Regions from separate parts of the Methylophaga sp. UBA3613 genome, predicted to be linked through region 2. Evidence: riboswitches for the same ligand, from Rfam matches in the RefSeq annotation. Region 2 holds a riboswitch; each other region holds the start of a gene.

Region 1 (7,880 bases), on a different contig from region 2:
CAATTGTCTGCGTGACAGATTAACTGCCATCCGAAAATTCGTTTTACCGGCCTCGAACCATTTTTTTGCCTGCAGGCAGGCGGTCCGTAAAACCCAATCACCAATCGGTAAGATCAAACCTGTTTCTTCCGCAACCGGGATAAAAGTGGCTGGAGAGATGAAGCCAATTTTAGGATGAGACCATCTTAGTAACGCTTCTGTACCTATGCATTCTCCGGTCGCTAAATCCATTAACGGCTGATAATGCAAATACAGCTGGTTTGTATGCATCGCATTTCGTAAATCATTTTCCAATTGCAGTCGTGCATGAACACGATCATCCAGTTCGGGACTGAAGAAACGGAAAACGCCTCGGCCTTGCTCTTTGGCCAGATATAACGCTGTATCAGCATATTTCACTAATGTTTCAGCATTGACTGCATCTCGGGGGCACAAACTGATCCCAATGCTGGCATTAACATGTAATTGATGACCTACTACCATAAAGGGTGGAGATAAAATGTCGAGTAGCTTTTGGGCGACATGTGCCGCATCGTCAGGTGTATTAATACTGGGGAGCAAAATCAGAAATTCATCACCTCCCACCCGGCCGATGGTATCTTCTTCACGTAATACCCCAAGCAGGCGTGAACCAACCTGCTGTAACAGCAAGTCACCTGCCTGATGACCAAGTGAATCATTGATGGTTTTGAAGCGATCCAAATCCAGAAACAAAACGGCCAATACATCGGCATGACGTGTAGCATGGGTAATCGCATGCCCCAGACGATCCATCGTCAATAAACGGTTTGGTAAAGCGGTTAATGAATCGTGATAGGCAAGATATTCAATATGTGCTTCCTGCTCTTTCCGTTCCGTTATATCCTGGGCAGTGCCGGCAATTCGATACACATCGCCCGCTTCATTCAATATCGGAAAGGCTCTTTGGTGAATATGACGAATGGTGCTATCCGGGCGGATAATGCGAAATTCAATATCGTATTCGCCAGTTATCTTGCCTTGAACAACAGCCTGACTGACATTATTTATGTCTTCAGGATGAATCGTTTCCAACCAGGACGACGGCTTATCATAAAGACTTTCACAGCTGCGTCCCCAGATGCTTTGATAGGCTGGACTGATATAAAGCAGATGCCCCATAGCAAGATCGGTCAGCCAGACAACTTCTTCAATATTATCGGCAAGTTGCCGGAAACGTTCTTCCTGCTCCCGCAAAGCAATTTCAACCGCTTTTCTCTCAGTGATGTCATGCGTTAGTGCCAGATTGTAGCCAATTCCGCCATACTCAAAATAGTTGGCATTCACCTCGACTGGAATGATCCTGCCGTTTTTTGTTTTATGGCGAGTTTCCAAACGAACGGAACGTTCTTGTTTAAGTTCTTGCCAATGTTCGTTCCAAACCTCCTGAGAGGTATCTGGGTCAACTTCAGGAACGGACATAGCCATTAATTCGTCACGGCTGTATCCCATGGTGTGACAGGTTTCATCGTTGACATATCTGATGCGCCCTTTTCCATCCAGCAGATAAATGCATTCTTTTACCTGATTGATAGCAAAATTTAACAGGGCGATACTTTGATCTGATTTTTTACGCTCTTCGATATCTTCTATCTGCGAAACGAAATACAGCGGCTGGTTGTTTCTTCCTCTGACAATGCTGGTTGTGAGTCTTGCCCAGAAATAGTCCCCATTTTGATGACGATAGCGCTTTTCAATCTGCATATAGGGAATTTGATCAGCAATCAGCCGATCAAGCTCCGCTTGTCCTTTATGCAAATCCTCGGGATGGGTCATTTCCTGATAGGTCATTTGCAGTAGTTCAGTTTCGGAATAGCCGAACATTTCATAAATGGAATGATTGGCTCTTAACCACTGCCCACTCAAGGACAACACCCCCATTCCAATCGCAGCAAATTCAAACGCCTGCCGAAAGCGTTCATCACTCTCACGTTGTTCACGATATATCAGCAAGCTGGTCAAGCCATCAGATAAACGATGACCGATTTCACTGAATAAACGTTTTTCGTCGTTAGTCCACTCTCGCTCATACGAACATTGATGCAAACCAAACACCCAGGGTTTACCGGTTTTTGGATAGATGGCCGTACCGATGATTGAGCGAATATGATGCTCTCTCAGAAATTCGGGTGCATCAGGACTTTCTATAGTGGTAATCAGCGTTACTGGTTCACTGTTGGCCAGATAGGCTTCCAGACCTCGGGCTGCCTCTTCGGTCATCGGGAAATCTGTTCCAGCAGACAGACCACCAGGGTAGTCAGGAGTGGTCTGCTCCATGGGGATATGCCAAGTGGCACTTGCTGGATCACAAGGATATAAAAGCCATGCTCTGTCACATGCAAAACACGACAATATCGCTGCCAGAACATCACTCATCATCTGCTCAAGATCATTGGTGCCCTGAATAGCCCGGTTGACCTGATCCAGACATTCAAGAAACCACAAATGAGACTGATTTTCCTGCTCTGTACGTTTCAGGTCGGTGATATTTTGAAAATAGCCATGCCATACCATTCCGTTTTCTGAATCCGCTTCAGGCATGGCTTTGCAATCCACTAAAACCTTACCTTTCTGAGGGTGTAACACATGCCAACCCAGATTCAGAGGTTGCATCGTTTGAGCTGACTCAGCCATTTTCTGCAGAATAATGCCACGATCATCTGAATCAATGCTCATCCATGCAGACGAGGAATCTTCAATAATTTGTGCTGCGGTAAAACCAAAAATATCAACGATGGAAGCTGTACTGTCGAGAATTGCTATCTGCCGCTCAGACTGCAGACAAAACTTCACTATGGCAACCGGTGAGGTATCGGCTACATAGCTGTTCACGAGAGGCTTTTTGGCTTTGTTTTGGCTGAGGTGGTCATTAGATAGATGGTCAATACCCCGTCTGTTTTTACTTAGCGATTAAGTTGAAATAATTTCAAGGACTTACTGATTCATAACAGGCAATTAAAAATATTTAAACAGAACTGTTAATTGATTTTAACGATCTTAAAATGCCGGGGCATCTTAGGCATATTACCTTTTCATTACAAGGGATAATTCTCACTAAAACCAGGGACTTTTACCTTGGTCGTAATATATTGACTCCAAGGAAAGAAAATAATTTGTCCCGTAGAAATTTAATGCGATTATAGAGATTTACTCTCCAAAAACCTGTGCTCTCCATCTCATCCTCAAGCATGAACTAAAAGCAAGTGGACTTATGGTTTTTGTGAGCGTTTGGTGAGTCAGGTCAGTAGAGATGTAAAACGTTGGGTGGGAGGTGAGTTTACAAAAACACCTGGATCGTTTTTTTCTGCGAAGCAGACATTTACGATCACATTTTCATAAAGCCAGTAAATATAACCGCCTTCATCCATCCGGTAACGCCACTGGTACTGACACTGTACCCACCCTTCTTCGAGCGAAGTAAGTAATATCGGTGGTTCATCGGCCTGTAATCGTGGTTTGAACTCCACTTTTTTGGCTTTTAAACCAACACGATAACGATCAATTAAAAAATAATCATCTGTCATTTGATAGCGAATGCGATTTCCAGAAATATCATCCCCATGCTTATCAAGCAATATTTGCTTATTAGACAAAACAGAAGAGGAGGATTTTAGCGGATAGCGATCAGGTAATCCTGCCCTTGCTTTTTTGTGCGCATCAGAAAGCTGAGATTTATCCCACTGAAAGATAATAATTTGTACAACGAGTTTTTGCATTAATAAGTTACCGGACTAACCGTAAGTGATTTATTAAGTGTATTTGTACCAAAGTACAATTAAAAAACGTCTAAATAAGGATTATTTTGAATCTGTGTCGAACTTTATAAGACACATTTATTTTTAATTTTTGCCAAACTTAATGCGAATTAAGGACGGAAAGTTTCCGGTCTCAAAGTTGAGATTGCTGAACTACAAAAATTGAGGATATATCTATGAAAAACTTAACAAAAATTTTAGCAATATCTGCATTATGTTTTGCTCCAGTTTCCTTTGCTGCAACCATTAATAGCCTATATGATAGCTTTGAAGGTGAAGGTCAAGCGAGTTCTGTCTTAAACTATAACAGCTTCGTTAATTGGGATGTATCAAACGGTACGGTTGATTTGATCAAAAACGGTAATCAATGGGGAATCGTTTGTTCAGTTGGTAGCTTTTGCGTAGATCTGGACGGCTCAACTGGTGACGCAGGGATTTTGTCTTCTAAAAATGGTTTTTCTGCAGGTAAATACAAAGTGAGTTTTGATTTATCTGGTAATCAACGTAATGGTCCTGCTGACCAAGTTTCGGTGTTGTTTGGAGCAGGTGCACTTGTTAATCATCTTCTCTTGGATTGGGATGAAAATTGGCATACCTATAGTTTCCTGGTTGATTTGGTTGATGGGGATAAATTATCTTTTAGAAACTTCGGGGGGGATAATGTTGGAGCGATGCTGGATAACATCCGGGTTTCAGCCGTTCCAATACCAGCAGCAGTTTGGTTATTTGGTTCAGGTTTGATGGGCTTTTTAGCAATGCGTAGAAGAGCGAAAAGCCAGTAATTTTGACGCTTATTTTATCTAAAAAAGCCGTGACAGTTTCTGTCACGGCTTTTTAATTGTTAGCATAAGATGATCAATTAACCAAGCTTTGAATCGGAGCAGGAATACGGCCACCTAAGCGAACAAAGCGGTTTTCCTGATTCCCCATATTGACAGCCATCACTGGGCCTTCACCCAACAAACCACCAAACCGGACAATATCACCTGCTTTTTTGCCAGGCGCTGGAATCAATCTTGCTGCTGTGGTTTTTTTGTTGATGACACCAATTGCCATTTCATCAGCAATAATCGCGGATAGCATTTCAGCTGAAGTATCTCCAGGTAAAGCCACCATATCCAGGCCAACTGAACAGACTGCCGTCATGGCTTCGAGTTTTTCCAGATTCAAGGTGCCGTTTGCAGCCGACTCAGCAATGGTCAAATCTTCACAAACCGGAATAAACGCACCACTTAAACCACCCACATGTGAGCTGGCAAACGCACCACCTTTTTTCACTGCATCATTGAGCATGGATAAAAATGCGGTACTGCCTGGTGATCCAAAAGCTGGCAAACCGATCGCTTCAAAAATCTCTCCGACACTGTCATTACGATTCGGTGTCGGTGCCAACGACAAGTCGACAATACCAAATGGCAGATTTAGTAATTGTGCCACTTCACGGCCCACCAACTCACCAGCACGTGTCAGTCTGGCTGCTGTTTGTTTAATGACATCCGCCGCACGGCTCAGATCCATATTTTCATCTTCAGCCAAGGCTTTTTCCAAAGCCGCTTTAACTACACCAGGACCACTGACACCAACACTGACAACCGCATCTGCTTCACCGATGCCTAAATAAGCACCGGCCATAAACGGTACATCTTGTGGAATATTGGCAAATACCACTAATTTTGCAGCAGCAAGGCCATCATCGTCTGCAGTGAGTTCTGCAGCCTGTTTGATGATTTGCCCCATCTTGAGAATCGCGTCCATGTTGATACCGGCACGCGTACTGGCCACATTGACGGATGAACAGATTCGTTGCGTTTCCGTCAGCGCCTGTGGAATGGCTTCGATCAAAGCCTGATCGCCCTTACTCATGCCCTTCTCTACCAAAGCAGTAAAACCACCAATAAAATCCACACCCAATTCATGCGCCGCTTTATCAAGCGTTACGGCGACCTCAACTAATTGTTCTGAACTAAAAGGTGCACCGACAACACCGATTGGGCTGATAGAAATCCGTTTATTGGCAACTTCAATACCGTAGCGTCTTTCAATGCGGTTACAGGATGCCACCAATTGGCCAGCATAACGGGTGATTTTGTCGTAAATTTTACGTTTGAATGTTTCCAGATCATGACTGACGCAATCGGTCAGGTTGATGCCAACAGTGACGGTGCGAAGATCCAGGTTTTGTTCCCGCACCATCATCAAAGTTGAAATAATGTCTTTTTCGTTGAGCATGAGAGGTTCCTTAATTACTGATGTTGCTCACGGATTCGAAGATCTTGCGATGTTGCGTATCAATTTCGATATCCAGTCTCTGGCCGACTTCATGGAGTGCATCACGCAAATCCTGCATGATGGTTGAACGCGGTACATCAACTTCAAACACCATCAGATTATCCATCGGATTCTTACCGCCTTTGAAAATCGCCTGAATATTGGTGATATTCACCCCATGACGGGCGAGTTGGGTAGATACTTCAGCCACCAGACCCCGTCGATCCGGGCCGATTACGGTCAGAATGTAAGGTTGTACTTCAGGCGGATTTTCCTGCCAGGGTGTTGGTTGCTCATCCCATGGATCAACGTGAATCGACAAACGCATTTTCTGGCCTACCTGCTGGAGAGCCTTGTGCAATTCTTCACACTGAGCTTCTTCTGGCATTGAAACCATTAATAACGCGCCGAATACCGATTGAAGCAGTGTTTGGCTCAGATTTTCAATATTACCGCCATGCTCGGTAATAACCGTGGCAACTGCTGCCATAATACCGGGCTGGTCATTGCCAAGAACCGAAATGAGTGCCTTGTTCACGATGTCTCCTTGTATGAGATCGAATAGTTAAAAGCGGGTTTGGGCATAATTTTTTGAGGGAACCGCTTGCTCCTGTGGTCAATAGACCAAAGCAAATCCACAATGTCACATTGACGCGCCATTTTAGTTCATTAATGATGAATTTTTGTACAGATAAAGAATAGTCGGATAGCTTATCAAATTAGGGCTTGTTGATGTGCAATTTACCTATCATGAAGTTTTTGCTGTTTTATCGTTTAATAAGCCTAGTCTGCACTTGCGTCAGCTGAATTTTCAGCTTTATTAGTACGGCTTTTCCAGCCGATTCTAACGCTTTGAGGGTGTCGCAACTCTTAGTGCTTTCTGAAACATTTGCGAAGTTTGTATCAAAATTAAAGTTTATTGTTTACTCCTAAAAAAGAGTTTTTTATGGCCATTCAATTTCTCCCGATTATCAAAGCTGTTGCGCCTTATGTAGCCCAAGTTGCAGCCTATGCGATACCGGCATTTACTGCCAAACCCGAAGCGGTCAAAGCCGATCCGGTTGTGGTTAAACAGATAGAAGAATTGCAAAAAGCAGCAACACAGAACGCTCAATCCATTCATGTGCTGGCTGAAAATATGCAGCAGGCGATCAGTGGCTTTGAAACGGCTGCTGAAGAAGCCAAAAAGCAGGTTAAAACCTATCGAAATCTCTTATTTTTTTCATTAGGTTTGTCAGCGATATCAGTGCTGATATGTCTTTATCTGCTTTTGAGATAGGTCACTATGCCACATTGCATTATTGAATTTTCCAGCTCACTGGATATCTCACCAGACATATTGGTGGAGGCCGTTCATCATGGGGTATTGGAATCGGCTTTATTTGAGTCATCCCATATTAAAACCCGAGCACTGGCTTATGAGTATTTTCGACTGGCGGAGGACTGTAACGATTTTATCCATGTCACTATCCGTCTGCATGACGGCCGCACCACACAACAGAAGCAACAGTTAACCAAACTGGTATTACAACAGTTGGAAAAACTTGCGTTAAAAAGTACTTCTATAACGCTAGAAACGGTAGATATTGAAACTGAAAGTTATGCGAAAGCTATCACCCCTTAACCATTAAATGCACATCCCTTTCAGGTTTGAATACCCTGTTTTTCCGCTAATACTTGCTGATGGCGCATTGCTGTAACGGAAGGATTCTCACCAAATAGACTGGTGTAATCATGGGTAAACTGACCGGCATGAAAAAAGCCCCATTGCTGGGCAATCATCGAGATGGTCTGCTCATCCTCTAACCCGTTTAGCAAAATCCGTCTTACAGCATTGAG
Region 2 (7,880 bases):
CATTTGTTACTATGCAGCAGCTGTTTTCAGTGCTTTACGACGTAAACCGAAAAAGCCCATCAATGCTGGAGCAAATAACCATAATGCAGCTGGTACTGGTACTGCAGAAATTGACAGGTCGTATTTCAGAACATCTGATGTGGCATTAAAAATATCAACACCAAAGAATGATCCCGCTGTCAAAATAGCAGTAAAGATAAAATCACCAGTGATGTTAAAAATAGTTGGCGCACCAACATAACCACCACCAGGTCCAGTCAACAGACCAAAGGCCAATTGAGCATTACTCAAGCTGTTAGTTGGGTTAAATGACCACTCCACTTTTACTGGTGTATCAACATCAGTAGTAACATCAAACAATGATTCCCAAACTCCTGAATTAGCAACAGTACCACCAGCAAGAACTGTACTGTTGTTATTCAGATCAATACTTTGAGTAGCACCTGAAGAACCAACTGTTGATAATGTCAGTGTAGCGGCATTAGCACCAACTGAGAACAATAAAGCTATACAAAATAGCATCGCATTTTTCATAATAATTTCCTTTAATTGAAAAATTAAGCAATGCAACCCGGCCATCTTCAAAACCCAGCCAGAAGATCCGTGGCTTTCCGACCTTACCTCACGGTAAGTTTGGCAACAAAAACAGAAACAACATTGTCTCTGAACTTTTTATCTCCAAGAAATATCTCGGTGATGATTAAACACTACTACTTCATTTGCATGATTGAAATTGTACTATGGTACTAGTGACAAATTTATTGCAAAAAAATTAAATATTTCAGGCTGATTATAGCTGATTTTCTTTTTCTCACAATATCCATATTTAATGAACTTTATAACAATATTCTATTGGTTGTCCCACTTCATGCTGTGAATAATAGCTAACTGAATCAAGTACATAACTGCAAAAAAAAAGGGAGCCGAAGCTCCCTTTTCTTAAAACTAACAATATTGTTAACTCATTTTGTGTTATGCAACCACTGTTTTCCGTGCTTGACGGCGTATACCGAAGAAGCCTAACAGTGCTGGTGCAAACAACCACAATGCAGCTGGTACTGGTACTGCAGAGATTGACAGGTCATATTTCAAAATACCTGAAGTGGCATTAAGAATATCTACTGCAAAATATGAACCTGCAGTCAAAATGGCAGTAAAGATAAAGTCACCAGTGATATTAAAAATAGTTGGAAAACCAACATAATTACCACCAGGGCCAGAAACCAGACCAAAAGCCAATTGAGCTGAATCCAAGCTTGTTGAAGGATTAAATGACCACTCAACTCTTACAGGAGTATCAACATCAGTTGTAACATCAAACAATGATTCCCAAGAACCTGAATTAGCAACAGTACCACCAGCAAGCACAGTGCTGTTGTTATTTAAACTGATTTCTTGAGTCGCACCATTTGATCCGACAGTTGATAAACTCAATGTAGCCGCATTAGCACTAACTGAGAACAATAAAGCTATACAAAATAGCATCGCATTTTTCATCGTAATTTCCTTTAATTGAAAAATTAAGCAATGCAACCCAGCCATCTTCAAATAATACCTGAAGACCCGTGGCTTTCCGACCTTGCCTCACGACAAGTTTGGCGATTTAAAATAGGAACCATTTCCGTTCCCAACAAATAAAGCCACTTAGAAACAGCTCTCAAGTGACGGTTGAACAATACTGTTAATTTGTTACAAATAATGAGCCCTGCAACACAAAATTTAGCTGGATTAACTCAAATCTTTAATCAAATGTGAATTGATTCACAGTGTTTACAATGGTTTTGCAATTTAAGGAAAGGAACAAAGCTCCTTTCCTCAAGTAAGCAGGAATTCAATACGTTTAAAATTAAGCTGTAGCAGATTTAAGTGCTCTACGACGTAAGCCGAAAAAACCCATTAATGCTGGAGCCATTAACCACAATGCAGCTGGAATCGGAACAGCTGATGGTGAAATTGACAGGTCATACTTCAATATATTTGAGGTTGCGTTCAAAATAGCAACAAGATATGTCGTACCAGCTGTCATGGAAGCATTGAAAATAAAGTCACTACTAATATTAAACATTTGTAATGGGCCACCAACTTCACCAAAAGCAAGTTGGGCGGAACCAAGGCTAGTAGTAGGGTTGAATGACCATTCAATAACTACGGGTGTATCAGCATCTGTAGTTGCATTAAAAGCTGAACTCCAAAGGCCGCGAGCAGCAACAAAACCACCAGCAAGCACAGTGCTGTTATTGTTTAGATCGACGTTTTGGGTTGCTCCAATAGAACCAGTACCTGTTAACGATAAGGTAGCTGCATTGACGTTAATCGAGAACAACAAGGCTGCAAAAAATAGCATTGATTTTTTCATAATTTTTTCCTTTTGATGAAAAAATGAAACAATGCAACCTGGCGATCTTAACTTTAAAGACCCATGGCTTTCCGACCTCACCTCACGGTAAGTTAGGCTAGATTGTCGGGAACAACATTGAACCCGAAATGATTGACTCCCAGATGTTTCTCTCAGCCGACATTTCTGATATGCGCATTACCTATCGTGTTGATAGATAACTCAGTCAAAGGAATTGCAAGTGAGTTTTAATCTTAGGAACGAGTTTAAATTTTTTGTTGGCTAGACAGCGATGTCATACCGAAAATTTAACTCTGGACATTAATATACATCCTTTCCAACAAAACCTCTAGTGATCGTTAATAAAATAATTTTCAGATCAAGAAGCAATGTCCAGGTTTGAATATACTGTAGATCATATTTGATACGCCCTTCCATTTTATCCAGCGTATCCGTCTCTCCACGAAAACCATTTATCTGGGCAAGACCGGTAATACCCGGCTTAACCTTATGCCGAAGCATATACCCTTGGATTTTCGCTCTATATTCTTCATTGTGCGCTACAGCATGTGGCCTTGGGCCAACGATTGACATAGAACCGCCTAACGAATTGAAGAATTGTGGTAATTCATCAAGTGAAGTTCTTCGTAAAATTTTGCCAAAATGTGTGACCCTTTGATCGTTCTTTTGGGCTTGAATGACCTTATCCCCATCTTCAGCAACTGTCATGGTACGAAACTTCCAGACTTTTATTTTTTCACCATCCATTCCATAACGTGTCTGTTTAAAAAACACAGGACCTTTGGAAGTCGCTTTAATGCCAATGGCTATCAATAACATCGGAATGGCTATCAGACACAGTATCAAAAAACTCAAAACAATATCTTCAATGCGTTTGATTGCACTATCAATACCGGCAAAGGGTGTCTCATAAATGCTGATTGCCGTTATTCCCTGATAATCCACCCATCTGGAGTTAAGCAGATTAAAAGTAAACAAATCGGGTACCAAATAAACCGAAGCGGTAGTATCAGCAAGCTTTTCAGTAATCAAACGAATACGGGCTTCAGCTGCCAAAGATAATGTAATAAAGACAATGTCGATTTTTCCTGTACGGCAATCTCTTATTAAGTCTTCGATACTGCCAAGGACAGTCGCTGCATTTTCTTCTAAACGACGATTTGGGGCAGGTTTACGATCATCGTAGAAACCACTGAAACGGTAACCTGTCCATTCCATTTCATCAAAGGATTTTTCCAGTCGATAACCAAGCTTCGTCGCTCCTACAATAGCCACGCGTCGGGTATTTAACCCCTTGGATCGCATTATTCCAAGCACCATTCGAACGATGGCATGCCAGGAAATCAACTCGATAGGTGTAGCGATTATCCAGATTAATATGAAAGGTGTTGCATAGGTTTGTTCATTAATGACAATCAGTTCGATAGCCACCAATACCGCGATACTCGTACCCCAGGAAAATAATACTGCAGTAACCTCGTCCCTTAGATACGTCCCGCGCCATGAACGATAGGCATCCTGTGATTCGGCAAAGAAGTGAAAAAGAATAATTGAAAATAATAAAGACCAGACATGCTTTGGTTGCCATTCAATAGCAAACAAATCCATTAAAGCCAGAAAGGTTACTAATATAATGGCACTATCAATTAGCCTTGAAATAGCATTAATTTTTGAGTCGTAATGTCTGATTTTTCCTTGCGCCATAATTGTCCTTAGGCCATCTCTTATTCTGTTATTTACGGTTATAGGTATCTTGAAGCCTGATAATGTCATCTTCTTCAAGGTAGGCGCCGGATTGTACCTCAATGATTTCCAAAGGGACTCGTCCAGGATTACGTAAACGATGCACACTTCCAAGAGGAATAAATGTTGATTCGTTTTCGCCCAGTAACATGACCTCATCATCCCGTGTGACTTCAGCGGTTCCACTTACCACTACCCAGTGTTCAGCACGATGGTAATGCATTTGCAATGACAAAGATGCGCCCGGGTTCACCAATATGCGCTTCACTTGAAATCGGTCACCCATATCAACAGAGTCGTAATTACCCCATGGGCGATAACATTTACGATGGGTTATAACTTCTTTACGGTTTTGTCGGGTCAGTTCTTCAACGATTGTTTTAACTTTTTGTGCCTGATCTTTATGCGCCACCATGACAGCATCATGTGTTTCAACAACAATCACATCGTCCAGGCCTAACACCGTCACCAGACGATTTTCGCTATGAATATAGGCGTTATGAACATTTTCAACCAGAACATCGCCGATCAACACATTCTGATCAGCATCACGGGTGAAAGCTTCCCATAAAGAAGACCATGAACCGACATCACTCCAGCCCGCATCGAGTGGAACAACCATAGCTTTATCGGTTTTTTCCATAACCGCGTAATCAATTGAGTCACTCGGACTTTGCTCAAAAAGCTCGGGATCAACACGGACAAAATCAAGATCGATAACCGCTTTTTCAAGGGATTGTTTACAGGAAGACAACATCTCAGGCGAAAAGCGTGCGAGCTCTTTAATATATGCGGAGGCTTTAAACAAAAACATTCCACTGTTCCAGAAAAAGTTTCCGGCAGACAGGTAGGACTCTGCTGTAGCCAAATCCGGTTTTTCGATAAAACGTTTTACTGAACTGGGTTTCGACTTTTCTTCTGCTTCAATATAGCCATAGCCGGTGTGAGCAGATTGTGGCTGAATACCAAAAGTAACCAGTTTATCTTGTTCAGCCAGTATTTGTGCTTGTTCAATAGCCTTATGAAAAGCAGTGACATCCGAAATAAGATGATCTGCAGCTAATATTAACAGTAACGGATCTTCGCCGTTATCCATGGCCTTTAATGCTGCCAGAGCAATCGCTGGAGCGGTATTACGAGCACAGGGTTCAAGAATAATGCCTTTAGCATCCAGACCAATCTCCTGAAGCTGTTCAGCTACCATAAAACGATGCTCGTTATTGCAAACAATTAACGGAGCTTCCAGAGAATCCAAGCCATTTAAACGAGTAAGCGTGCTTTGAAACATCGATGAATCGTTAAACAAGGTCAAAAACTGTTTAGGCTTATTTTTTCGTGATAATGGCCATAAACGGCTTCCGGAACCACCGGATAAAATTACTGGAATCATCTCAAGTCTTCCTCACAAGGATTTGTTTATCTTTCATAGCCACCGCTGCTGGAGGCTATTTTTTTGTCCAACAAGGCGGAAATGATGCGATGCAGTTGTTCTACATAAGTCATTTCCAACGCAGTGGGACGGAAAAATAGTCCCAGCCCTTTGGGTTGAGGCTGAAAATGCACCACTCTTCGTTGCTCGTCGTTTATTTAGAGTCACTAAACTGCTCTCCTCGCGCCTTGATTGGTACATTTTCAGTCACAACAGAGGTGGCTATGAAAAATAAACAATTCTAGGGTCTTTTTATCTTTCATAGCCACCACTGCTGGAGGCTGTTTTTTTGTCCAACAAGGCGGAAATGATGCGATGTAGTTGTTCTACATAAATCATTTCCAACGCAGTGGGACGGAAAAATAGTCCCAGCCCTTCGGGTTGAGGCTGAAAATACACCACTCTTCGTTGCTCGTCGTTTATTTAGAGTCACTAAACTGCTCTCCTCGCGCCTTGAGTGGTGTATTTTCAGTCACAACAGAGGTGGCTATGAAAGATAAAAAGACCCTAAAATCTTTCATTTTGATGCCAAGCCCATGCTGTTTCGATAATTGATTCAATGTCCGTAAATGCAGGCTGCCATCCCAGAGCTTTTCTTGCCACTGATGAATCTGCTACCAGAACTGATGGATCGCCAGCTCTTGGGGGTTCAATCGTAAAAGCGATATCGTGCTGAACTACTTGCTTGGCTGCTTCAATTACTTGCAGAACACTAAAGCCATTACCATTGCCCAGATTGAAAGCAAAGGCACCATCATGCTGTTGTAAATATTCTCCTGCCAGAATATGGGCTGAAGCCAAATCGTTTACATGAATATAATCCCGAATGCAGGTGCCATCAGGTGTTGGATAATTATCACCAAACACTTTTAATGTTGATGCTTTGCCGGCAATGGCAGATTTAAGAATATTAGGAATTAAATGTGTTTCAGGTTCATGACGTTCGCCGATTTCGCCGTCTGGATCTGCGCCACAGGCATTAAAATAGCGTAATGCCACAGACTTTATACCATATGCATGATGATAATCCCCCAACACATCCTCAATCATTTTCTTTGATTGGCCATAAGGATTTATCGGCATACGGGAGTGCTGCTCATCTATTAATTCTTGCTCAGGCATGCCAAATACGGCGGCAGTAGACGAGAACACAAGTTTATCGTGTCCGGTTGCTACCATTGCATCCAACAGGTTTAAGGTACCAGCAACATTATTTCGGTAATATAACGCCGGATTTTGTACTGATTCACCAACCAGTGACTTGGCACAAAAATGCATTATCAGATCAAATGGTCCTTCATCCTGCAAAATACTGAGCAATGCTTCGGCATCCAGAATATCGGCTTCAATGAATTGACTCCAGCGAACCGCTTCTCGATGACCAGTGCTAAGGTTATCTAATACCAGCGTTTGATGATTCATCAAGGCCAATGCCTTGCAAATATGCGATCCAATGTAACCTGCACCGCCCAGTACTAAAACTTTCATTTTTATTCCTTGTTGCACCCAAAAACATTGAAATCCACCTAGGCAGAATTCATAGACCTCTTTGCCCGAACTTTAAAAAGGATTTTTTTGAGCGAAACTAAATAGTAATGTTTAACCTTTACAATATATCAGTCCAACTATGACTTATCTAATGTTGTTTAACTATGGAGTTCTTGAACTTCACAGGCAATTACTTTAGCTTAACGTCATCTCTTTTTTCCACAACAGTTTGATAAGGATCTCGTCAATGGCTGTAAAAAGTCTTATAAGAAAATGTTTATTCCCTGCGGCAGGTTATGGCACACGATTTCTTCCTGCAACGAAAGCAATGCCCAAAGAAATGTTACCCATTGTCAGTAAGCCTTTGATTCAATATGGTGTTGAAGAAGCCATGGAGGCAGGCATTTCACAAATTGGTTTTATAACTGGCCGTGGTAAACGAGCCATTGCTGATCATTTCGACACCAGTTTTGAACTGGAACATCAAATTAAAGGCACCTCAAAAGAAAAATTTCTCGATGATATTCGTTATCTGATGGATAACTGTGAATTTGTATTTATGCGCCAACGGGAAATGTTAGGTTTGGGTCATGCCATCCTTACCGGCGAACCGATGATTGGCAATGAACCATTTGCAGTTATTCTGGCTGACGATTTATGCGCCAAACCAACGGAAGGTGGTGAACGTGCATTGAGTCAATTGGTTGCGTTATATGAACGTTATCAGTGCAGCATCGTCGCGATTGAGGAAGTCCCTGCTGATGAAACCCATAGCTATGGTGTCATTTCCGGTGATGAAATCGCTCCGGGTATTTATCAAATTAAAGACATGGTTGAAAAACCCAAACCTGAAGAGGCCCCCAG
Region 3 (7,880 bases), on a different contig from region 2:
ATTCTGCGCTGGTTCACTGCCAACATCGGGATTCACCATATTCATCACCTCAGCAGTCGAATTCCCTTCTATCGTCTGCCCGAAGTCCTGCGTGATTATCCCGAACTGCGTGAAATGGGTCGCATTACCCTTAGGCAGAGCTTCGCTGCTGTGCGTCTGGTCCTGTGGGACGAGGAGAAGCAGCGACTTGTCAGCTTCAGAGAGGCAAAGGCCTAATCTGACGGGAATACGCTTTGCGCGTAGGGTAGATATGTTAGGTTCGAACTTGCATTTAGGCGTGGTCGGGCTTCGAGTTTATTGGATATTCACCTATCATATTGCTGACACCGAAATATTGCTATAAAGCTTTAACCTAAGCGTTAAAGCCAAATCTAAGGTTTATACTGGATGTGCCCCTGTTATAATTGCTGCCAATTTCCCTATAGCTCAGATGGATAGAGCGTCCCACCTCCTCCAAAAAATATTCCGCGTCATGTCTATGGTGCCGTTATGCATCGTAAAACTATAAAGTTATTAGGTGCTTAGCGTAAAGTCCAGCTAGGCTGCTTGAATGACTGATCATAGTTCAACAACACACTTAATTTCCTGCGCTAACAAAAACTCAGAAAACGAACGCAATGAAATACAAACTTTTGAATACATGTATGTGTCTGTCACTTGGTTGTGTGATCTAATTGCGTGTAACCAACGTTAATAGGATACGATTAATCTTTAAGTAGGAGCCATTATGTGGTTTAGTTCGAAAGTAAATCGAAAAGAGTTGGCAGAACAATTAGTTATCACACATCAAACAGCAGCTGTTGTGGTTGATAGTGATCGTAATCTTATCTCTTCCAATCCGGCATTTAGCGAAATAGGCCGTAAACTTAACGGTTTAGACCGCAATGGTGTCTTAAAGTCCTTGATTGATCATTATGATAAAGCTAATAAAACCATTGCTTTTGATGATTTTCATCTACGCCAGCATATTTTCTCGTTGACAATTAAAGGTCTCGAGTCTTGCTCACTTTATCTTTTTGAACCTTTACCTGAGAAACTCTTAGGTGAACAAGCTTGGCAACAACTATTAGCTTTTAGTGAAAATATTTATGCTGTTTTTGATAATCACAATAATTTAGTCACATCCAATATAGATTCGGTTGATGCTGATGAGATGTATTCTGTTTTCGATAGTCCGCAATTGTTGAAGGCTCTGCAAAACGCCATCAAGATTACAGATCGAAAACTTCGCTTATCTGAGAATGATGATTTTTATTATCAAGTAACCCACTCCACTCTTGATTCTGATAGCGGCCCGTTATCAGCTTTCTTATTATCTAAACAAACGCAACTTGCAGACTACAAGCAGTTCGAAATGTTATCCAAAGTAGTAAGTAACACAAGTACAAGTGTATTGATCACTGATAAAAATGGGTTTGTCGAATATGTTAATCCCGGTTTTGAAAAGCTTTCAGGATTAACACTTGCAGAAGTAAAAGGTAAAAAGCCTGGAGTTTTATTACAGCGTGAACAAACTGATACAGACACAATTAAGCGGATTTCTCAAAAACTTAAAGCACGAGAGCCGTTTTATGAAGAGATCTTAAACTTTACCAAAGAGGGTGTGCCCTATTGGATTGTGTTATCAGTGAACCCAATTTTCAATGAAAAGGGGGAACATACTGGGTTTGTTGGCGTGAGTTCTGATGTCCGTGAAATTAAACGTCTGGTCTTAGAGCAAATCAACCAAAAAGATGCTATTAGCAGTCATTCGGCGGTGATGGAGTTTAATCAAAGTGGGCAGTTCATTTCAGCTAATCAGTTTACTTATGAACAATTAAACATTGTCGACGAAGTGCAAATGCAGTCATTACTGGGAAATTTGAAAGATCATTTGGACGAGCCTCGCAAACAATTGATCGAAAAAGGTGAACCCACCGCGGTGATGATTAAACTGGCTCATCAAGGTGGTGAAGTAATTTTAGAGTGCATAATCTCAGCAATAACAGATTTAAACGGCAATATTTCTAAGTACATTGTGTTTGGTAGCAATGTCTCTTCTCGAAATAAGCTGGTGGCTGAAACTCATCTTTCTATGTCGAATGTGTTAAGTAAAATTCAAGCCACAGTAAAGACAATAAATGCAGTAGCCGATCAAACTAATCTGTTAGCGCTTAATGCAGCTATTGAGGCAGCAAGAGCTGGTGAAGCTGGACGAGGATTTGCGGTAGTGGCGGATGAAGTGCGCAACCTTTCGAAAAAATCGAATGAAGCAGCGGTTCAAATTGGTCAACTGATTAACGAAACTCAGTCGCATGTTGACGAGCTGGCTTCTTTTTTAAGTGAGTAATGTTTCTATACCGAAGAATATTGGTAGCGTCAGCGCAAAGTTTATTCATTCTCAGCTCAAATGCTTGTCCGACCCGTTAAGCAGGTGATCAAACACTCTAACGCTAGTGCAAATGACGTTTCAATTCAGATTAGGAAATCTCAAAAGCTATACCTAAATCCCTAATACTAATAGTTGAAACCCTGACGATTATAATTGCCGACAATGACCCTTTAGCTCAGATGGATAGAGTGTACTCAAGCCGATTAGCTAAAGATCATTTTCAAGGGTCCAGTTTTTTAGTTCTTCAAGTATTGTCAGGGCATTCAATCCTCTAGCCGCAATTTTGTATTGGACCGCGACAGGTTTGTTTGAGATCACATCTCTGGTGATCAGTTTATTTTCTTCCATTGCCTTCAACCTCTCTGCCAGGACTTTTTTACTGGCCCCGGCAAGTTGTCTCGCAATTTCATTAAAACGCATGGGCTGATCTTTCAGGTGCCACAAAATGGAGCCTGTCCATTTATTACCGATAATTCTCATTCCCCTCTCAACTGGGCAGGGTTTATAACAAGTCTGGTCGTTTTCTCTCATAGTTATTTGTAGGTTACAAAAAGTTAACTGGTTGACTATTGTAACCTGAATGTTAGTTTGTATGTTTAGACAAACTAGAGAGCAGACATGAAAGGTAAATCAATTTTCGTCGAAGCGGGTGGTGGCTTTGATAAAGTTAGCGTAGAAGAAACAGAAACAATCTCGCCAGGTGACAGCGAAATTCTGGTCAGACTTCATGCTAACTCGCTTAATTATCACGATTATGCGGTCGTCAAGGGGCTCTGGCCTGCATCAGAGAAAAGAATACCTATGGCTGATGGTGCCGGTGAAGTAATAGAGGTGGGGCCAAACGTGACCGAATTTAAGGTCGGTGATAGCGTTGTGAGTACGTTTTTCCCTTCTTGGTTAAGCGGTGAACCAGTCGTTGATGGTTTCTCAACTGTTCCTGGCGATGGAGTAGATGGTTACGCAAGAGAATATGTCACGGCAAAGGCTGAAGCTTTCACCAAGTCACCCTCAGGTTGGTCTCATACAGAATCTGCGACGTTGACTACAGCAGCCTTGACAGCATGGCGGGCTTTGTTCGATTTTAATCAGCTCAAATCAGGTGATACCGTTCTTCTTCAAGGGACTGGTGGTGTATCCATCTTCGCTTTACAGTTTGCCAAAATGGCAGGCGCCAAAGTGATTGCCACTTCATCCAGTGATCAAAAACTCACTAGGTTGAAGGAGCTGGGAGCAGATCATGTGATCAATTATAAAAAAGAACCTAACTGGGGCTTTTTAGCCAGAGAACTAAATGATGGAAAAGGTGTTGACCACGTCGTTGAAATTGGTGGTGCTGAAACATTGGAGCAATCTCTAAACGCTGTACGTATCGCTGGCCAAATTTCGTTAATTGGTATTCTTTCTGGACAGACTTGCGATATAAATATTGTGAAGACTTTTGTGAAACAGGTTAGGCTTCAGGGCGTTCTTGTTGGTAGCAGAGTCCATCAGCAGGAGATGATTAAAGCTATCGAGGCTAATCAGCTAAAACCAATTATTGATCGTACTTTTGCTTTAAAGGATATTGTCAAAGCATTTGAGTACCAAGAAACGAATCAGCATTTTGGTAAAATTTGTTTAGAGTTTTAAATGAAATAAAAAAGCCCTTGAGGTGGGGCTTTTTTAATTTATTAGCCTCTCAACCACCGATAGAATGTTTCAGAATTCGTCGGTCTAAAATAGCCCTGTTATAATTACGGCCGATGTCCCTGTAGCTCAGATGGATAGAGCGTTAAACATTTATCTGTCCAAAATGAGAAGGATAGGGCTGGGATTACATTATTAGCTCTAATAATTAACATCAAAGATTTATTAATTAGTACTAAAGTACAATACTTTTTAATAAAATTTAGTGTAAGTTCGAAAGAGTGATCTAATCACGCTATTTATTATGCCAAACTTGGCGTGAGCCTTGGACGGAAAATTACAGCTGTGCTTTTAAGTAAAGGTATCAGGGCTGGGTTGCATACTTTAAGGAGTTCACCGATGAATAAGATGATAGCTACGATAATCTTCTCATTATTTTCTTTATCTGCTTTTGCCGCTACAGTCGACATTGATTTGAGTGGGGCTACCACTTCCACCCTTATTGATGTTGATGGGGCAAGTTTCTCACAAACTTTCACAGGTCAGACTGCATCTGGCTCAGCAATTTCAGGTTCCCCTACAGGGCCATTATCACTAACACCAAGTGGAACAATAAGAGTTGTCTCTTTTGATCCAGGTTGCACAGGTTGTGATTCTGGCAATTCACTTCTTACACCCTCAAGTTTTCAGGGCCCATTGTCGATTTTGTTTGATTTTAATGCCGACAGTTTTTCATGGGTGATGGGAAGCTCTGTTGCAGGATCCAATGTTGCTGCAGATTTATTTTCAAATAGTGGTAGTTTAATCAACACAGTACTAATCAGCATGCTGGAAGGGTACAACAAATACTCTATCTCAGGCTTGGGTGCTTTTGCAGGAATTACTTTTAGAGACAATAACGACCCAGCTGGAGTACGTTACATGGACATGTCTTACAATAGTGTTGTCGGAGTCTCTGAAGTTCCAATCCCTGCCGCCGCTTTCATGTTTGCACCGGCATTACTTGGACTCATGGGATTACGTCGAAGAGCAAAAAATAAAGTCGCTTAACTTTATTTCTTTCAGAAAGCCGTGATGATTAATTTCATCACGGCTTTTTTATTTGTATAACTGCCGTTCAACCACCGATTGGTTTGTTTCGAAGTGAAGCCGATCAGCTTGACTGATATAATTGCGGCCGATGTCCCTGTAGCTCAGATGGATAGAGCGTCCCCCTCCTAAGGGGAAGGCCACAGGTTCGACTCCTGTCAGGGACACCAATAATAATCAATAGATTATTTTTGACTGGAAATGAATAATAGCGGGATAGTCATTCGCATACTCCCCATCAACTTTTAGAACCTTCATTTTTTCTGTAACAAATTTATCGATTTGTATTAGGTTTACCAGATTCAGAAAGTTGAGGTTGGGAAAGGAATAAATATCCCACTGGATAATGGATATGGCGCAACTAAGAAACTAATGACAATTCTTTGCCAGTTGCCTTGTGAAAAATTATTTTTCAACAATGATTTTTGGTTGATGGCTTTCTGTTTCACTATCTGAAAGTCCTGCGGTCAGGATCCAGCGCATAGTGTCTTCATTCGACATTTCCAAAGACCGAACCTGATCTCGTGAAACGCAAATTGTATAGCCACCAACTTGATAGCTCATTGGCAGGTATATGGCGACCAGATTATTTTCCTGATCCTCCATGCCTAAAACATGGCTAACGTTATCCTTCACCAGAAAGCCAATCAGCTGAACCCCACCGATGGTGACAGCAACAGCATTGCTGAGACTTTCCTGCTGTTTCTCGCGAGAGAAAAAACGCGTGAAATCTCGTAATGCACCATGAATCGATTTCACCAGCGGAATGCGATCCAGAATGGATTCACCCATATCAAACAGTCGTTTGACCAGCCAGGCATTAACGGCAATGCCAATCACAAAAATCAACCCTATAGCTGCTAATAACCCAAGCCCTGGCCAGTAAAAATCATAGGGTAAAATGGCAATCATTATCGGGCGTAATGCACGCTCTGCAGTAACAGCCAACCAATAAATAAGATAAAGCGTCAGGGTGACGGGTAACGCTGTCGCTAAACCTTTTAAAAAAGTCTTCCAGACAAATTGCATAAAGCTGTTCCTATTCCAAACCGAATACGGTTATTCAGATGTATAAAGTTATATCGGCTTCGCTGGCAAATTCCAGAAAGGTGGCTGCGCCTCCATGACTGATTCCATCGATAAAATCTGAATTTTTAAAATCAAACAAATCGACAGTCATCTGGCAGGCAATTAATTCAACATCTGACTTCAGACAAATCTCACGTAATTCAGCAACACTGGCAACACCTTTCTTTTTCAGTTTGCGTTGCATCATCCAGGTAGCAAAGGCTTCAAGCCCTGGAATAATTTGCACGATACTGGGGACCGGAACAGGCATGGGCATAGCAGGGTTGCCTAAAGGAGAGACTTTAAGAGACATATCTTTCTTAAGCAATTGCAAACCGTAAAAGGTAAAAAATATTTTGGCTTCAAACCCTAGCGCCGCTGCTGTGGAGGCCAGTAAAAATGGTGGATATGCACCATCTAAAGTACCTTTACTTGCAATTATGGCGAGTTTTTTGGCCATGCAGTCATGCCCCTTTTTCGATGATGAAATACAGTTTTCCTTCGACTTCTTCGCTACTAAGCAGCGGATTACCAGTCATTTTGCAGAAGGCCGGAATATCTTTTAGCGCGCCAGTATCGGTACATATGAGTCGCAGTCGCTGAGAGGCTGACATTTCATTGAGCATCTTACGCGCTTTAAGCACTGGAAGTGGACAGTTTAAACCTGATGTATCAATTTCTGTATCAAAATCTGACATACTGATTTCCTTTAAAATATCCGTTCACATGATAAACGCAAGCGGCGTTTTTGTCTTTGCGGAACCGGTCTTAATGAGCCAAGGTCTATAGGCGTTATGAAATATCTTATCGCTACAGTTATATTTTTGATGAGCAATCAAGGCATTGCCCAGGCAAACCTGGATATTGCGTTGCCAGAAATGGGGGACAGTGCGGGTGCTCTGGTTTCGCCTGTGGAAGAGTATCAGGTCGGCCAGTCTTTTTACTGGAGCCTGCAGCAATCAGTGACCCTGGTTGATGACCCGGAAGTGAATAGTTATATCAACTCACTTGGACATCGTCTGGTGACCAATAGTGATGATCCCGGTCGTTCTTTCACTTTTTTTGTGGTACCTGACAATTCTGTTAACGCTTTTGCCGCGCCAGGCGGTTTTATTGGCATTCATACCGGACTGATGCTGACAAGCGAAGCAGAAAGTGAGCTGGCATCGGTCATGGCGCATGAGATAGCGCACGTTACCCAACGGCATATTCTGCGTAATTTCGAACGTTCTAAACGCATGAGTATTCCGATGACCGCTGCGATGATTGCTGCGGCTTTATTGGGGGTGGCTGACCCGAGTGCAGGTTCGGCTGCTATCATGGCGGTACAGGCTGGGAATGTGCAAATGCAACTGGATTACAGTCGGGCACATGAAGCTGAAGCCGATAATTTGGGCATGCAAACTCTGGTAAATGCAGGCTTTGACCCAAATGCGATGCCACGTTTTTTTGAGCGGTTGCAGATTGCAGGTCGCTTCTACGGTGGCGACCAGATTCCGGAATTTCTCAGAACTCACCCAATCACCGTGTCCCGTATTGCAGATGCCCGTGGACGTGCTGCCAATCTTGAACCACGGCCCCAGATAAGAGATACCAAAAAGTTTTATCTGATGCGTGAAAAAGTGCGTGTTATGACATCTGCAAATCTGCGTGAATTGATCAAAACCTATGAAGATAAGCTGAAAGAAAATACAACAGAAGATCAGTCTGTCACTCGATATGGTTA
Region 4 (7,880 bases), on a different contig from region 2:
AAACGAATTTGTATTTGTTACGAATACAATTTCCGGGCTAGGTAGCCGGTCCACGAGAAGGCATCGACCAGGATATCATTGGTAATGATATCGGGCTGATGTTGGGGTTTACCCTTTACATTGGTTGAGTTCGAGGCGTCCAACATGCCAGTAATGACGCCTCGACCAACCGTAAAAGCAATGTGTTTACATGCTGTTGCCAGATCTAGTAATGCCAAAATATTCATCCTTTCGATTTGCAATTCCATAGGCGGAAAAGCGTGTCACTGATGACCAGTCATTTCTGGTTTTTTTAATCTAGACCAGAGAGGCAATAAATAAAAGGCATAAATATTTATGTTCGGTATAAATAAAATTTATGACTTAAGTCTTAACGACCATTTCATAACGGCACAGGATGGAGTGATCAGCTAGGTAGACAGTTTGGGTTGGATGGCTTTTTTATTAGATTAACTAAAGTGAGATTTAATAATATTCAGTGAGATGGAGCTGAGGAAAAAAAGCGATATCTCTATTGGTTTTTTGGAATGAAGATTTCGTTTTATTTTGTTTTTGGCGTTATTGATAATCGTCATAATAGGATTCATGAGGGAGCTGGAATGTGTACCTCGTGACTTGATTCAAGCCCTAATATTCCCAGCTACGATAAAGCTCGTTTTTATCCTTCATATCTTCGTATAGCCAGACCATTCGGTCCAGGTACCAGCTCTTGCCAAGATAAGCCAATGCAACACCTAATACAGCGCCCCATACTGAGAAATAAACAGTCGCCCAGACCGATACCAGTACGCCTATCAACGAAATTCCATTAAGAATGCCGTGTAGCGGAGTGTTATGGCTATCCGGTATTGGAACAATATCCCGGTTCAAAAAAACACGCTCGCCCAGAACAGCCTTCGATGCCCAGTTTTTGGTAGATTTCGGTTTTTTGAAAAGAATTGGATTGAAAAATAACCAGAGAAGCGATGACAGCCCTGGCACCAAACACCACCAGCCTATCCACTCTCTACTCCAGAACGCGAGAACGATAACAGGAAGCACAGAGTATCGGGTCCAAACACTAATGGGGTTTGCGTGCCTCATCCAGTTGTCATCATCAAGCTTAAAAAGCCCAGCAATCTTCCGTTCTAAAGTCATTTCATAGTACCGATGGGGTAATCATCTGGTTCGAGTAAAATAGCCAGCATTTGAAGCCTCTTGATCTCAAGATCCTTTTTCTAAACCTAACAACCTCGAAACAGCCATGCGTGAATTAATTTGGTGTAGCGCGGCATTACCACATAAACCATTAGCAAAACCGCAATACCGGTAATGATCAATGTGTCGAGATAATGATTATCAGGCAGTCCCAACCTGTGAATGGGTGGCAACAAAAATGGCAACATCAGTACCAGCGGATAGATAGCTGACCAGGTGACCAAAGCCTGTTTCCAACGAATAGGAATTTTGGTATTTGCCTGCTCCGGGGTAAACCAGAAATCCAGCCCGCTGTTAATATAAAAATCATCGCCTTTCACCAGTAATGGTGAAACTTGGGCTATCAGCTCACTGCGTTTGGCCGATTCCATCCAGCCCCGTAAATGTGATTGGTTATCAAAGCGAATAATAATCGTATACGTTTCAGTCAATCCTGCGATAGGCCGAATCACGTTCAGATCCAGATGCCCCGGCGAGCTTTTACAATGTGGAGCAATTTCATTTAACCATGCTTCGTATTCGGGATGTTTATCCTTGGCAACCTGATGGGTAATAACTGCCGTCGCACCATTGGTTAACGGATCCACACGATTTTGTTGCATAAGATTTTTCCTAAAATACCAAGTTGTCGGATACATGTTTCATAAACAAAATATCAAGTCATACGTTTATTTTAAAACTTTATTGCAGTTGAAGCTTATAGAGACAAGGTACGAAAACCTTATATAGATAGTATTCAAAAGCCTCCGTGGGTAACTATTAGGCTTGTTTGTTTGATAACAAATACCAAGCCAGTAAGCTCATTTTTGTTTAGATGCCAATACGTTAATGAATAAGGTATAGTCATTTTCACTGATTATTTTATGGTTTTACTATCATGGTCATTCTCATATCTTTGCTGATGCATTAAAAATGACGTCAACACACCACACCGTCTATCGTGATCAGCCTTTGTTCGATGCTTATGAACAGCAGATGGCACAAGACTGGTTGCCCATTGAGATAATGCAATTATCCGCAGGGAATTTTCGTGGGCATTATCGTGAAGTGGGTAATGATGATGTCAGAGTTGTGTTTGAACAACAAAATCAGGTCATACACAAACGTGCCATTATTGAGCGGGACTTCTGTACGGTTTCTTTTGCACGCATTGCAAATCAGGTACGGGTCTCTGAGTACGATGCTTTCGATAATTCATTATTTTTTCTGCCTTCAAATGTCGAAGTCGATATTCAGGCAGCGAGCGGTGTTGAAACGGTCTATTTTAGATTCGAACAGTCTAAATTAATTGAAGCAGCAAGAGTCATTAACCCAAAATATTGGGAAATGCCGACAGACCGTATTTTGGTATTTGATGGTATTAACCGGGAACCCCTAGAGGATTTTACCGATTATTTATATCAGCTTTCGGCACTGAGTTCGGATGATAATCTGCATGAGCAGCAGAAAGATATTAATTTATCAGTAATGGAATATGTCTTGCTCTCTCTCGATTCATCTTTAGTGTTTGATGAACAATCATCTGATGTACTGTCTCGCCGTCGGGCGGCAAAATCAGTAAGGCAGGCAATAGACTATATGCACGCCAACCTGGAGAGACAGATTTGTCCATCCATTATCGATATTTGTAAAGATTTACATATCAGCCAGCGTAATCTGCAATATAACTTTAAAAAAACAATGGGAATCACCCCCAATGCGTACTTGTATCGATTACGTTTAAACCGGGTTCGTGCACAACTTCTAAAACCAGCTGATATCGGTGTGACAGTCACGCAGTTAGCCAGTGACTGGCATTTTTGGCATCTAGGTCGTTTTTCCAAGGATTATCTGCAATTATTTGGCGAGTTGCCTTCCACCACATTACATCGAGCCTTTAATTAAAATCATTACTTTTTAGCTGCGATTGATACGGCTTTATGTGGCCGATATCGAATATCAGACTTGTAATGTCATATAAGCAGGCAACGAAAAGTAAACATAATCTCCCCTTTAATCATTCAGGCTTAGGTTTATAAAAACCGACTGATTCTAATCCAAAAAAATTAATAAAGATTATCCGTGTTCTCGATAAATGATTAATTTATCTCTTTGCGAAAATCGGATAGTGCCATGTCATCCGTCTCTATATCATCATATTTCGGTTGGGTTGGACTATAGCCCATTTTATTATTGCCAAACTTGGTGTGAACTAAGGACGGAAAACTACAGACCTTGATGATGTTGTTAAGGTGGCTGAGTTGCATAGATTTAAGAGACTTTGAACATGCAAACTCAATCTTTAAAACGTTCTGTACTCAGCACATTTTTTATTTCATCAATCGTTTTAAGTACTGCGGCAAGTGCCGATAGTGTTTTAATTGGAGTCAATACATCACCTTTAACGATTAATGATGATGCCACCACAACCATTGTGACGGGCACACAATTTCAAAATGATAATGAGTTATCCGTTATTGGTCAGCCATTTGTTAAAGATCCTGTTTTAGCAAACGAAGGGACTTTTATAAATAATGGTACCTTTTACGGTAAATTCAGTGATTTAAAAAATGATGGGGTGCTGTTAAATACAGGCAGTCTGACTACTCATGTCAGTGGTTTAAATAATGCAGCAAGCGGTCACATCACTAACACCGGCTATATATACAACAACGGTGGTAGCTTGAAAAATGATGGCTTCATTGATAATCAGGCTGAGTTTAACAATTCAGGCACATTGACTAATTACGGGCAGTTAACCAATCAAGATACCCTCACGAATAGAGGTGTTTTATCAAGTTATAGAGGAGCAACCCTGACCAATACGGGAACCTTAACTAATACCAGTGCGGGTAGATTCAATAACTATATCGATTCCACTTTAATTAATGATGGCACGATGAACAATGAGGGTCGCTTCACTAATGCCGGTAAGTTAATTAATAATGGTTCATTTACGAATAAATACGTATTCTCCAATGCAATTAATGACACCGTGACCAATAATGGCGTCATGACCAATAATAGTACTCTTCAGAATATGAACGAGATTATTAATACGGGCGTGTTTATTAACAATGAAAAAGCAACCATAAGAGGTAATGGCAGTTCAGTGGGTAATTACACCCAAACCGCTGGGCAAACCATAAATAACGGCGTCATCACTCAAACCAGTGTCAATATCAACGGCGGTAGCTTATCTGGTACAGGCATCATTAACAGCAATGTCACGGTGAATGGCACCAGTTCTGACAACTATGCCAGCATAAATGCAGGTAACTCGATTGGTACGATGACCATTAATGGCAATTACACTCAAGGTGAATTCGGTTCAATGGTGGTGGAGTTTAATGAAACCAGTTCAGATATCTTTAATATTTCACATGAGGCTTCTCTGGCCGGTTTACTAACCTTTGAGTTTATTGGTGATAATGTGCAAGTAGGAACATTTCAGTTCTTAACGTTTGCCAGCATTGTCGGTAGTTTTGATAGCATCATTTATCCATCCCTTATGGGCTTTAATTTTGATGTGGTGTTTGGTGATACGTTTGCCAATTTAGAAATCAGTCAATCGGTGAGTGAAGTGCCTGTTCCAGCGTCATTATTCTTATTTGGCCCGGCATTATTAGGCTTTTTGGGTTTACGACGTAAGAAGGCAATGACAGCTTAAAAATATGCAGAGTGTTAATCTCAAAGACAGTGTAAAAATTGATTCTGGCTTGCCGTGAAAGAAATGAAATAACGGGTGGTGGCCATCCTACTCTTTTGATTTCGTTACGTTCCTTAGTTCGTAACGTTTACTCAGATACTCCTGATCTAGAATTCAACGTTCAGATCCGGTCGAAAATTAAAGTAGGATTGCTCCACCAGGGTTTGATAAACACCGGCAATATTCATTGGCAGCCATTCATCATACATCCGCAAATGCGCATATTCCGGTAAGCGAATTTCAGCCTGAAGCGTTTCAAGCGTTTTCCCCGCCAGCATGCCCTCACGCACAGCTGCATAAAGCGCTTCCAGATAACCAAGATAATGCTCCACATCCTCGCGCGTGCCGGTATCAGCATGTCCGCCGATAAATAAATCAAACGGTTCAGCCGCCAGCACTTCCCGGGTGGAATGAATCATGCCATGAATGTCATAGCCTAAAAGATTCTGATAAGGCATTCGGCCAAGCACAATCCAATCCACCACAAACAGCACATTGGCTGGCATAACTCGCATACTGACTGAGCCACGACCATTGTTTGGGCCGTGATATTGCAGGTGGATTTCACTGTCTCCCAGTTGCAAGGTCTTAGCATCCTGAAACGTGATATCTGGTAAAGCGGTTGGCGCTTTTGTCCATTGCAAATCTTCTGCAGCAAATTCATGTGCCACCACCCGAATATCCCTGTTGGCAAGAATATGGCCGCCCATGGTATGGTCAATGTGATTATGGCTGTATACCAGATAGCGAATCGGCACAGTAAACCGCTTAGCCAATTCCTTTTTTAAATAGCTCGCCGCGGCATCATTAATTGGGTCGGTGACGAGAATCCCCGCATCGGTTACCACAAATATCGAATGATAATGACCCGCCGAAAAACGATACACATTGTCTTTCATCTGCTCGATTTTGTACTCGGTGGCCTCATCCGCCCAGGAAGGCAATATCACTCCCGATAACCCCAGAGAGAAAACAATTGGGATGATCAATTTCATAAACATTTTTTGGAAAAACAACATAAAAGAAACCTGGTCTTATTCAGGCCATAGCCACAAATGGCATTTACTTATTGCGAACATTGCGTACTAAAAACGAATTACCTGGGCCACGTTTTAATTCAAATAAATCAATCGCTTTAAACAGGCTGCTGAGGTTTTTAAAGCCATAGTTTCGAGTATCAAATGACGTCTTGTTCGAGATGTTAGAACCAACCGGCCCCAGCGCCGCCCAGCCGTCTTCGTCTTCGGTTGCCTCGATGGCCTGCCGTAGCAAATGAATCAGTTTGGTATCGGATTTGATGTTCTTGGGTTTAACCGCTGTTTTGGTGACTTCTTTTTCTTGATCCAGAAAAAGAAACTTAGAGCAGGCGTTAACAAATGCCGATGGTGTCTTCCGCTCACCGAACCCCAGCACAACCTTCCCTTCCGCTAAAGCTCTAGTCACCATCGGCGTAAAATCACAATCCGATGACACAAAACACATCACATCAATTTGCTTGGTATACATCACATCCATCGCATCAATCACCAATGCGATATCAGACGCATTTTTACCCTTGGTTAAATCATATTGCTGGATGGGTTGAATGGCATATTCATGCAACAGATCTTCCCAAGCCTTGAGCGTAGGCGACTTCCAATTGCCATAGGCTTTACGAATGGTAACCACACCATAGTTTGCGACCTCGCTCAGAACATCTTCAAACTTACTCGCGGGCGCATTATCAGCATCAATAAATAATGCGATTTTCTGTTTTAATTCATCCATGTTTGCACCTCATTCGATATATATTTGTAGATGGTGAGCTATCTTATTGATACTAGTTTTTTATGACGACTTTATCACTGATAGCCGGATGGATTTCAATTGACTCTGACCCTTTTGGTCCCCGCCCCTTTTGGTCCTTTGGCGACAGCCGCTTATTATGTGCTTTTCTCCGATCAAGGATTTGCCTGGATATGCATTCGCATATCCTCAATAGATTGATTTAGCTGGGCGTCTGTGAATTTAGGATTACTGGTGTTTTCAGGATGGTGTATTTGATGGCGCACATACTCGGTTAAGATTATTTGTAGTGGTGTGGTGGTTCCATTACGGTTTAACCGATTATAAGCAACAGTTGGTTTTCCAGCTTTATATGCTTCAAGTGCTCCCTGTGACTCAATATAGCCATAAAGTTCATTGTGATACTCAAACGATGGTTCACCAAAAGCCACATAATTGACTTCGTTCAAACTGGGATAAGGAAGCTCATGCTCTTGCACTTGTCGTATTGAAGCTGAGTCTTGGCCGGTTATTAAGAGAATATTTTCAAACTTTAAACGCTTTACGATTTCGGGGCTGTGCGAGGTGAGGATAATTTGTGTACGTGGCACATCCGATAATGCAACTAAGGCGTCTATCAAGGCACGTTGGTGGTCTGGATGCTGAGATGTCTCAGGCTCTTCAATTGCATAAACAACGCTTGGTAAACCCGCCTCGCGTTGCCGTCTTTCCGCCTCAGCACGAAAAAAACTTATCAATATTAGCCGCTTAACACCACTTCCTCTTTTGTTAATAGGGATTTCGTTATCACCAGAAATGGCAACACTTTTGAAAACATCACCCCACTTCAGTGTTCCTGAATCTGGTATTTGGGGATTCAAGGAGGATGCAATATCTGGATTCATTTCGCTGAGCTTAACAAGCGTTTGTCTGGCTACTTCGTCAAGCCTTGACTTTACAGTGTCCGCAATCTTAGCCAAATCCGCTTGTATTCCTGGATCTCCTAAAATTTCCTTCACAGCCAGGCGCATTGGATCTTGCACCTCACTGTCTCCATCGCTATTCTTCCTGTCAGATTGGAATAGCGTATAAAGAGGCATGTAAGCTTTCAATTGATCCCAAATATTTTTTGAGTCAATTTTTGCCACCTCTATCTCGGTTTCTTCTAACTGCAAATCAGCTTGACCAAGCCATATAGCTTTTCGCAACTCAGAGTTTTTGGTTTTGTCTG

Evidence for each region. Region 2 has a riboswitch for cyclic di-GMP ahead of B3S93_RS11375 (hypothetical protein). Riboswitches for the same ligand answer to the same signal wherever they lie in the genome.
Region 1: linked by a shared signal. The riboswitch ahead of B3S93_RS07610 (VPLPA-CTERM sorting domain-containing protein) and the one ahead of B3S93_RS11375 (hypothetical protein) in region 2 are both predicted to bind cyclic di-GMP.
Region 3: linked by a shared signal. The riboswitch ahead of B3S93_RS00490 (hypothetical protein) and the one ahead of B3S93_RS11375 (hypothetical protein) in region 2 are both predicted to bind cyclic di-GMP.
Region 4: linked by a shared signal. The riboswitch ahead of B3S93_RS04110 (PEP-CTERM sorting domain-containing protein) and the one ahead of B3S93_RS11375 (hypothetical protein) in region 2 are both predicted to bind cyclic di-GMP.

Annotation. Positions count from the first base shown of each region.
Region 1 covers NZ_DFLS01000006.1:290,975-298,854, forward strand. Annotated here, with positions in the region: gene B3S93_RS07600 (bifunctional diguanylate cyclase/phosphodiesterase) at 1-2,850, opposite strand, end outside; gene B3S93_RS07605 (hypothetical protein) at 3,255-3,734, opposite strand; cyclic di-GMP riboswitch class I at 3,857-3,934, shown strand; gene B3S93_RS07610 (VPLPA-CTERM sorting domain-containing protein) at 3,950-4,555, shown strand; gene B3S93_RS07615 (PFL family protein) at 4,629-6,002, opposite strand; gene B3S93_RS07620 (glycine cleavage system protein R) at 6,013-6,579, opposite strand; gene B3S93_RS07625 (hypothetical protein) at 6,988-7,320, shown strand; gene B3S93_RS07630 (5-carboxymethyl-2-hydroxymuconate Delta-isomerase) at 7,327-7,665, shown strand; gene B3S93_RS07635 (helix-turn-helix domain-containing protein) at 7,686-7,880, opposite strand, start outside.
Region 2 covers NZ_DFLS01000008.1:312,708-320,587, reverse strand. Annotated here, with positions in the region: gene B3S93_RS11380 (hypothetical protein) at 10-534, opposite strand; cyclic di-GMP riboswitch class I at 563-648, opposite strand; gene B3S93_RS11375 (hypothetical protein) at 973-1,497, opposite strand; cyclic di-GMP riboswitch class I at 1,526-1,610, opposite strand; gene B3S93_RS11370 (hypothetical protein) at 1,847-2,356, opposite strand; cyclic di-GMP riboswitch class I at 2,386-2,464, opposite strand; gene B3S93_RS11365 (undecaprenyl-phosphate glucose phosphotransferase) at 2,657-4,060, opposite strand; gene B3S93_RS11360 (mannose-1-phosphate guanylyltransferase/mannose-6-phosphate isomerase) at 4,089-5,489, opposite strand; gene B3S93_RS11355 (hypothetical protein) at 5,516-5,665, opposite strand; gene B3S93_RS11350 (hypothetical protein) at 5,781-5,930, opposite strand; gene galE (UDP-glucose 4-epimerase GalE) at 6,036-7,016, opposite strand; gene galU (UTP--glucose-1-phosphate uridylyltransferase GalU) at 7,264-7,880, shown strand, end outside.
Region 3 covers NZ_DFLS01000002.1:6,380-14,259, reverse strand. Annotated here, with positions in the region: gene B3S93_RS00510 (fatty acid desaturase) at 1-216, shown strand, start outside; partial or broken gene B3S93_RS00505 (methyl-accepting chemotaxis protein) at 728-2,257, shown strand; gene B3S93_RS00500 (winged helix-turn-helix transcriptional regulator) at 2,579-2,851, opposite strand; gene B3S93_RS00495 (zinc-dependent alcohol dehydrogenase family protein) at 2,990-4,000, shown strand; cyclic di-GMP riboswitch class I at 4,294-4,380, shown strand; gene B3S93_RS00490 (hypothetical protein) at 4,397-5,047, shown strand; tRNA gene B3S93_RS00485 (tRNA-Arg) at 5,180-5,256, shown strand; gene B3S93_RS00480 (DUF502 domain-containing protein) at 5,492-6,115, opposite strand; gene dsrE2 (sulfur carrier protein DsrE2) at 6,150-6,614, opposite strand; gene B3S93_RS00470 (sulfurtransferase TusA family protein) at 6,619-6,852, opposite strand; gene B3S93_RS00465 (M48 family metalloprotease) at 6,949-7,880, shown strand, end outside.
Region 4 covers NZ_DFLS01000004.1:397,635-405,514, reverse strand. Annotated here, with positions in the region: gene B3S93_RS04130 (hypothetical protein) at 18-218, opposite strand; gene B3S93_RS15585 (DUF6653 family protein) at 628-1,137, opposite strand; gene B3S93_RS04120 (antibiotic biosynthesis monooxygenase) at 1,224-1,799, opposite strand; gene B3S93_RS04115 (helix-turn-helix domain-containing protein) at 2,110-3,081, shown strand; cyclic di-GMP riboswitch class I at 3,362-3,445, shown strand; gene B3S93_RS04110 (PEP-CTERM sorting domain-containing protein) at 3,464-4,846, shown strand; gene B3S93_RS04105 (MBL fold metallo-hydrolase) at 4,993-5,880, opposite strand; gene B3S93_RS04100 (NYN domain-containing protein) at 5,948-6,652, opposite strand; gene B3S93_RS04095 (ATP-binding protein) at 6,826-7,880, opposite strand, start outside.